Linked DNA regions of Phytoactinopolyspora mesophila. The protein of the gene in region 2 interacts with the protein of the main gene of each other region in a pairwise test. Links are inferred from orthologs where the notes say so. Each region holds a gene or a part of one and is shown on either strand. Other genes may lie near its edges.

What was found.
Region 1: the proteins of rlmB (region 2) and tsaE interact in binary tests that used the Escherichia coli proteins (3 or more experiments, as listed by UniProt). The link is inferred for Phytoactinopolyspora mesophila from one-to-one orthologs.

The regions. Positions count from the first base shown.
Region 1 is NZ_WLZY01000003.1:185,558-188,870, reverse strand. What follows is about bases 163-3,162. They hold tsaE (tRNA (adenosine(37)-N6)-threonylcarbamoyltransferase complex ATPase subunit type 1 TsaE), read left to right. Parts: upstream 163-1,419; coding sequence 1,420-1,905; downstream 1,906-3,162. Other genes in these bases: tsaB (tRNA (adenosine(37)-N6)-threonylcarbamoyltransferase complex dimerization subunit type 1 TsaB), read left to right, coding at 2,874-3,162; F7O44_RS10655 (pentapeptide repeat-containing protein), read left to right, coding at 1,968-2,681; F7O44_RS10665 (alpha/beta fold hydrolase), read left to right, coding at 257-1,423; alr (alanine racemase), read left to right, coding at 163-260. Outside these bases: more of alr, read left to right, coding at 1-162; more of tsaB, read left to right, coding at 3,163-3,313. UniProt on the Escherichia coli protein: Required for the formation of a threonylcarbamoyl group on adenosine at position 37 (t(6)A37) in tRNAs that read codons beginning with adenine.
Region 2 is NZ_WLZY01000004.1:312,516-315,828, forward strand. Bases 25-3,024 are described here. They hold rlmB (23S rRNA (guanosine(2251)-2'-O)-methyltransferase RlmB), read left to right. Parts: upstream 25-1,041; coding sequence 1,042-2,007; downstream 2,008-3,024. Other genes in these bases: cysS (cysteine--tRNA ligase), read left to right, coding at 25-1,042; F7O44_RS13825 (acyl-CoA dehydrogenase family protein), read left to right, coding at 2,181-3,024. Also shown: more of cysS, read left to right, coding at 1-24; more of F7O44_RS13825, read left to right, coding at 3,025-3,313. UniProt on the Escherichia coli protein: Specifically methylates the ribose of guanosine 2251 in 23S rRNA.

The DNA.
Region 1 (3,313 bases), on a different replicon or contig from region 2:
GCGGACCGGGCGGACCAGTCCTCATCGGTGGCAAGATCCGGCGGGTCGCCGGGCGGGTGTGTATGGATCAGTTCGTCGTCGATGCCGGGGACGATCATCTGCAGGCAGGGGACGAGGTCGTGCTCTTCGGCGACGGCACCTCGGGTGAGCCGACGGCGCAAGACTGGGCGCAGGCCTGCCGCACTATCTCGTACGAGATAGTCACCCGCTTCGCGCCGCGGCTGCCACGGACGTACATCGATCGCGAGGCGGCACTTTGAGCAAGCTCGTCACCGCCGGCAAGACCGCCGGAGCGGTCGGAGCGCTGCTTGGCGTCGCGACGGCAGGCGCGGCGGTGGGTTTCGCCGCGGAGCGTTACGTGATGGGCCGGTCGCTGCGCAAGGATGATCCCTATGCCGACGAGCCGTTCGGGTCGCTCCGCGGCAAATCACAGATCGTCGTCGCCGACGACGGCGCCCCGCTGTACGTCGAGGTGGACGAACCGGACGGGCCGGCCGACGTCACCGTTGTTTTCAGTCACGGATACGCGCTGACCCAGGATTCGTGGCATTTCCAGCGCCGGGATCTGCGCGGCCGTACCCGCCTGGTCTTCTGGGATCAGCGCAGGCACGGCCGTTCGGGAGGTGCGGCCGACGACGACGGCGACGAGGTGGTGGTCGATCGCGACACGATCCGTGCGGAACCTCGGCAGAAGATCGTCCGGGAACGGCTCGCTGCCGACTTGAGCGCGGTTCTGGACGCCACCACACCACGGGGGCCCGTGGTCTTGGTCGGGCACTCGATGGGCGGGATGACCATTCTGGCGCTGGCACTGGAGCGTCCGGAGCTCTTCGAGGATCGTGTCCGCGGCGTGGCGCTCATCGCCACCAGCGCCGAAGGTCTCAACGCATCGACTTTCGGCCTGCCCACGCCGTTCGGGCGGCTGGCTACTCGCTCGGCGCCGGGTCTCGTGGCCGCCTTGGCACGCCGGCCGGAGCTGATCGAGCGAGGCCGGCGCGCGGGTAGCGACCTCGGCTACGTCATCACCCGCCGCTACTCGTTCTCCCGGGGCGCATCGCCGGCTCTCGTGGAGTTCACCGCCCAGATGAATGCCTCGACGCCGGTGGACGTCCTCGCCGAGTTCCTGCCGGTGGTTTGGGGGATCGACGCGCACGCCGCGCTCCCGGTCCTCGCGGGTATACCCGGTCTGGTGATCGCCGCGGAGAACGACCATTTGACGCCGCTGCGGCACAGCCGTGACATCGCGGAAGGGCTCCCGTTGGCTGAGTACGTCGAAGTCGCTGACTCGGGGCACATGGTTTTGCTGGAACGCGCCGGGCTGGTCACCGACTACCTGGATACCCTGATCGAACAAGTTCGCCGCGGGCCGCGTCCTTCCCGGCGGTCCCGGGCCAGCGTGCTTGCGCTCTGGAGACGGAAATGATCGAACTCGACGTGGTGTCCGCCGACGAAATGGCCAGCTTGGGCACCCGGCTGGCGAAGTCTCTGCGGGCCGGCGATCTCGTTCTGCTTGGGGGAGCGCTGGGTGCCGGCAAGACCACCCTCACCCAAGGGCTGGGCGACGGGCTCGGAGTACGCGGGCCGATCACATCGCCGACGTTCGTCATCGCCCGGGTGCATCCGTCACTGGTGGACGGCCCACCTCTAGTGCATGTCGACGCCTACCGCCTCAGCGGTTGGGACGAACTCGAGGACATCGACCTCGAAGCGACCCTCGATGAAGCCGTGACCGTCGTCGAATGGGGCGAAGGGCTCGCGGAGGGCCTGGCCGGTGAACGCCTGGAGATACACATCGATCGCTCCGCGCATGCCGGCCACGGCGCCGGCGAGCCGCGCCGCGTTCGTATTGCGGGAATCGGCATCCGCTGGGACGACGCCCAACTGCGAGCGGCGTTGTCAGTGTGACGTGGTAGAAACGGCGACATCCGACATGGCGCCCAAGCGGTTGAACGGTGGTCGAGGCCCGAATGACATCTGTCGAGGAACAGCTCAGCAGCGGCGCCGAGATCGTCGACACCGACTTGAGCGAGCGTGACCTGCGGGCCGAGCTAGCTGGCGAACTCGACCACCCACGGGTGTTCCGCCGCTGCGACTTCACTGAGTCCGACCTGTCGAAAGCATGGCTGGTCGGGGCCACCTTCGAGGGCTGCCGGTTCGACAACGCGACCTTGGTCGGCGCGTACCTCGACGGCTCCACGTGGAAGGGCGGATCAGCGCCGAAAGCCCAGCTCAAACGGGCCGATGTGACAGACGCCACGTTCGAGGGCGTCGACCTCGCCAACACCAACTGGGCCGGTGCCATGGTGGCTGGGACGAAGTTCACCGGCTGCCGGATGATCGGTATCCGTTTTGACGACACCCGGGGTCTCGGGTGCCAGTTCTCCAGGTGCAACCTGATGCTCGCGACGCTGTCCGGGATCAGCCTCCGTGGGCAGACGCTGGAAGGCCTGCGGCTGGATGACGCCGTCCTCGCGGGGGCTGATCTGCGAGACACGATGTGGATCGACTCCCGGCTGCGCGGCGCCGAACTCCGCGCAGCCGAGCTCGACGGTGCCGACCTGCGCGGAGCTGACCTCGGCGAGTTTCCGCTGCAGGACGCACACAGGCTCGCCGGTGCCGTCATCTCCGGTAACCAGGCCGCGGTCATCCTCGGGCATCTGGGCATCGTCGTGCTTTCTTAGAGGCCTCGCTGTCAGGCGACTCCCATACTGCGCGGCCTCTAAGTCCCGCCGCGGCGGGCATTCCGGGAATCGTGCCCCTGGGCTGCCGGACTGCGTAAACGTCGGACGGCGAGCTCGGCACCAGCCCATCCAGGGCCCAACAGAGCGACATTGGCCACCCGATTCCAGGCGCACCACGTAAAGTTAACAATCGTGCTGCTCTTAGCCCTGGACACAGCGACGCCCGCGGTGACGGTCGCTCTACACAACGGGGACCGTGTCGTCGCCGAGTCGACCACCATCGACGCCCGCCGGCATACCGAATTGCTCGTCCCCGCCATCTTCGCCGCCCTTGCCACTGCGAAGGCGGACCGCCGGGAGATCTCCGAGATCGCGGTAGGCGTCGGCCCAGGGCCATTCACGGGTCTGCGGGTTGGGCTGGCCGCCGCGCTCACACTGGGCGCGGCGCTGGACGTTCCGGTACGCGGAGTTTGCAGCCTGGACGTCGTTGCCCACGGCGTGGTGGCCGGAGGTTTTCATGACGACGGCCCATTCATGGTGGCCACCGACGCGCGCCGCCGCGAGGTCTACTGGGCCGGATACGACGCCTCGGGCCGGCGAATCAGCGGCCCGGACGTCGGACCGGCCGCCGA
Region 2 (3,313 bases):
GGAGCTGCTGAAGCGCGGACACGCATATGAGGGCACCGACGGCTCCGGCGACGTCTACTTCGACGTGCGGTCGTGGCCCGACTACGGTGAGCTGTCCGGCCAGAAGATCGAAGAGATGGAGCACGCCGCCGACGCCGACCCGCGGTGCAAGCGCGATCCACGCGACTTCGCCCTCTGGAAGGGCTACAAACCGCATGAGCCGGTCACGGCATCCTGGCCGACGACGTTCGGTCGAGGCCGCCCGGGGTGGCACCTTGAATGCTCCGCGATGGCGGCGAAGTACCTCGGCGAAGAGTTCGACATCCACGGCGGCGGTCTCGACCTGCGCTTCCCGCATCACGAGAACGAGCTGGCCCAGTCACGCGCGGCAGGCCAGCGCTTCGCCCGGTATTGGATGCACAACGCCCTGGTGACTCAAGCCGGCGAGAAGATGAGTAAGTCGCTCGGCAATTCGCTGCTGGTGTCGGAGGTGATCCGGCGGATCCGTCCGGTCGAGCTGCGCTATTACCTGCTGGCGGCGCACTATCGGAGCAACATCGAGGTCTCGGACGAATCGATGGCGGCCGACGCCGCCGCGTTCCGTCGGCTCGAAGGGTACGTGATCCGTGCCGCGGAGTTCGTGCCGGGTGTCGCGCCCGCTGACAAGGTCCCGCGTGAGTTCGCCACGGCGATGGACGACGATCTGTCGGTGCCGCAGGCGCTGGCGGTGCTCTTCGACTCCGTCCGGGCCGGCAACAGCTACCTTGCCGCCGACCAGCGCAGCGAGGTCGCGCGGAATCTCGCCGACGTCCGGGCCATGCTGGGTGTACTGGGGCTCGATCCGCTCGCCGAGCCGTGGGTCGGCCTGGATTCGGTGGGTAGCTCCGGCGACCGGCTGCGCCGCGTCGTGGAGGGTCTGGTCGACACCTTGCTGGAGCAGCGGCAGGAGGCGCGCAAGCGCAAAGACTTCGCCGCGGCCGACGCACTTCGGGACCGGCTCGGCGAGCTGGGTATTGTCGTAGAGGACGGACCGTCCGGAACACGGTGGGAGCTGGCTGACTGATGCCTGGAAATTCGCGACGACGCGGAGCGATGCGCAAGCCCGGCACCAAGAAGGGCATGCAGGTGGGCTCCGGTGGTCAGCGCCGTCGTGGTTTGCAGGGTAAGGGGCCTACGCCACGGGCCGAAGAGAGAACCAGCCATCCGGCGGCGCGACAGTCGGCGAAGAAGCAGAAGTCCGGCGCCACGCAGACGCCCCGCAGGTCGTCCACCGAGCGTGGTCGCCCGGGCACGACTGAAACCGTAGCGGGGCGCAACTCCGTCGTGGAGGCGCTGCGTGCCGACGTGCCGGTCAAAGCGCTGTACGTGGCTGAGCGGATCGATAACGACGACCGCGTGCGGGAGGTCCTGCGCATCGCGTCGGATCGCCGGCTTCCGTTGCTGGAAGCGCCGCGATCGGAGCTGGATCGCGTCACCGGCGGCGCCGTGCATCAAGGCCTGGCGCTCACGCTTCCGCCGTATCAGTACGCCGAGCCGGCAGACTTGCTCGAGACGGCTCATGAGGCTGGCGAGTCGCCGCTGGTTGTCGCGCTCGACGGCGTCACCGATCCGCGCAACCTGGGTGCCGTCGTCCGATCTTCGGCCGCGTTCGGCGCGCACGGCGTCGTGGTGCCGGAACGTCGCAGCGCTGGTATGACAGCGGGTGCATGGAAGACATCCGCCGGCGCGGCCGCGCGGCTTCCGGTCGCCCGAGCCGTCAACTTGGCCCGGCAGCTGCGCGCCTACCAGGACGCGGGCCTGTTCGTCGTCGGTCTCGACAGCACGGGTGAGATGGAGATCGCCGACGTCGCGGCGTTGACCGAACCCCTGTGCCTGGTGATCGGCTCGGAGGGAGCGGGCATGTCGAGGGTGGTCAGTCAGGCCTGTGACCTCGTGGTGAGAATCCCGATCACACGCGAGGTCGAGTCGCTGAACGCGGGTGTGGCGGCCGGCGTGGCCCTGTACGAGATCGCCCGTGCGCGTAGCTGAATCCGTCTCCTCAGTTCACTGAGCATGCCAGCGCATCGAATGCGCTATGCTTGCGGCTGCCCTCGCGGGGCTTGTGATGCGGGTCACCACCTGCCATCGCGGCCCGCTGAGGCAACGACCACCGTCGGCGGGGCGATCTCCGGCCGGCGCGCGAGCCGTGGAGGTACAAGGACGTGCCAGTCGAACGTATGCTGCCCACTCCCGAGTCCAAGGATCTGCTATCGCTGGTCAGGGACATCGCCGACTCGGAGTTGGCGCCCAGGGCCGACGCCGCCGAGGCGGCCGCCGAGTACCCGCGGGGGCTGGTGCGCCTCTTGGGTCGATCCGGTTTGCTCGGGTTGCCCTACAGCGCCGATTACGGCGGTGCCGAGCAGCCTTATCAGGTCTATCTCCAAATGCTCGAGGAGATCGCGGCGCGCTGGGCGACGGTAGCGCTCACCGTCAGCGTCCACACGCTCTCATGCTGGCCACTTGCCGCATACGGCACTCTCGAGCAGCGCAAGCGCTGGCTGCCGGATATGGTCGGCGGCGAGTTGCTCGGCGCGTACTGCCTCTCGGAGCCGCATGCGGGTTCGGACGCAGCCGCGCTGTCCACTCGCGCCGTCAGCCGCGGTGAGGACTACATCCTGAGCGGCACCAAGGCGTGGATCACCCATGGTGGGCATGCCGACTTTTACACGGTGTTCGCCCGTACGTCCGACGATGGTCCACGCGGTATCTCTTGCTTCGTGGTGCCTGCGGATTCCGAAGGGCTGTCTTTCGGTGCTCCAGAGAAGAAGATGGGCCTCACGGGCTCGCCAACCACTCTGGTGCACTTCGACGGTGTCCGTGTTCCCGGCGAGCGCCGAATCGGTGAAGAAGGCGCCGGCTTCGGGCTCGCGCTGGAGGCACTCGACTCCGGCAGGCTAGGCGTGGCGGCTATCGCCACCGGCCTGGCCCAGGCCGCGCTGGACGCTGCCGTGGCCTACGCGAGGCAGCGCGAGCAATTCGGCCGGCCGATCATCGGTCATCAAGGGCTGGGCTTCATGCTGGCCGACATGGCCGTCGCGGTGGAGTCGGCCCGCGCCACCTATCTCGTGGCTGCTCACCGGCGAGACGCCGGATTGCCGTACCGGCATCAGGCCAGCGCCGCGAAGCTGGTCGCCACCGACGCCGCGATGAAGGTCACCACCGACGCGATCCAGGTCTTCGGCGGGGCCGGCTACACCCGGGACTTCCCGGTGGAGCGCTACTTCCGGGAGGCGAAGATCATGCAGATATTCGAGGGCACCAATCAGATTCAGCGCATGGTGATCGCCCGCAGTCT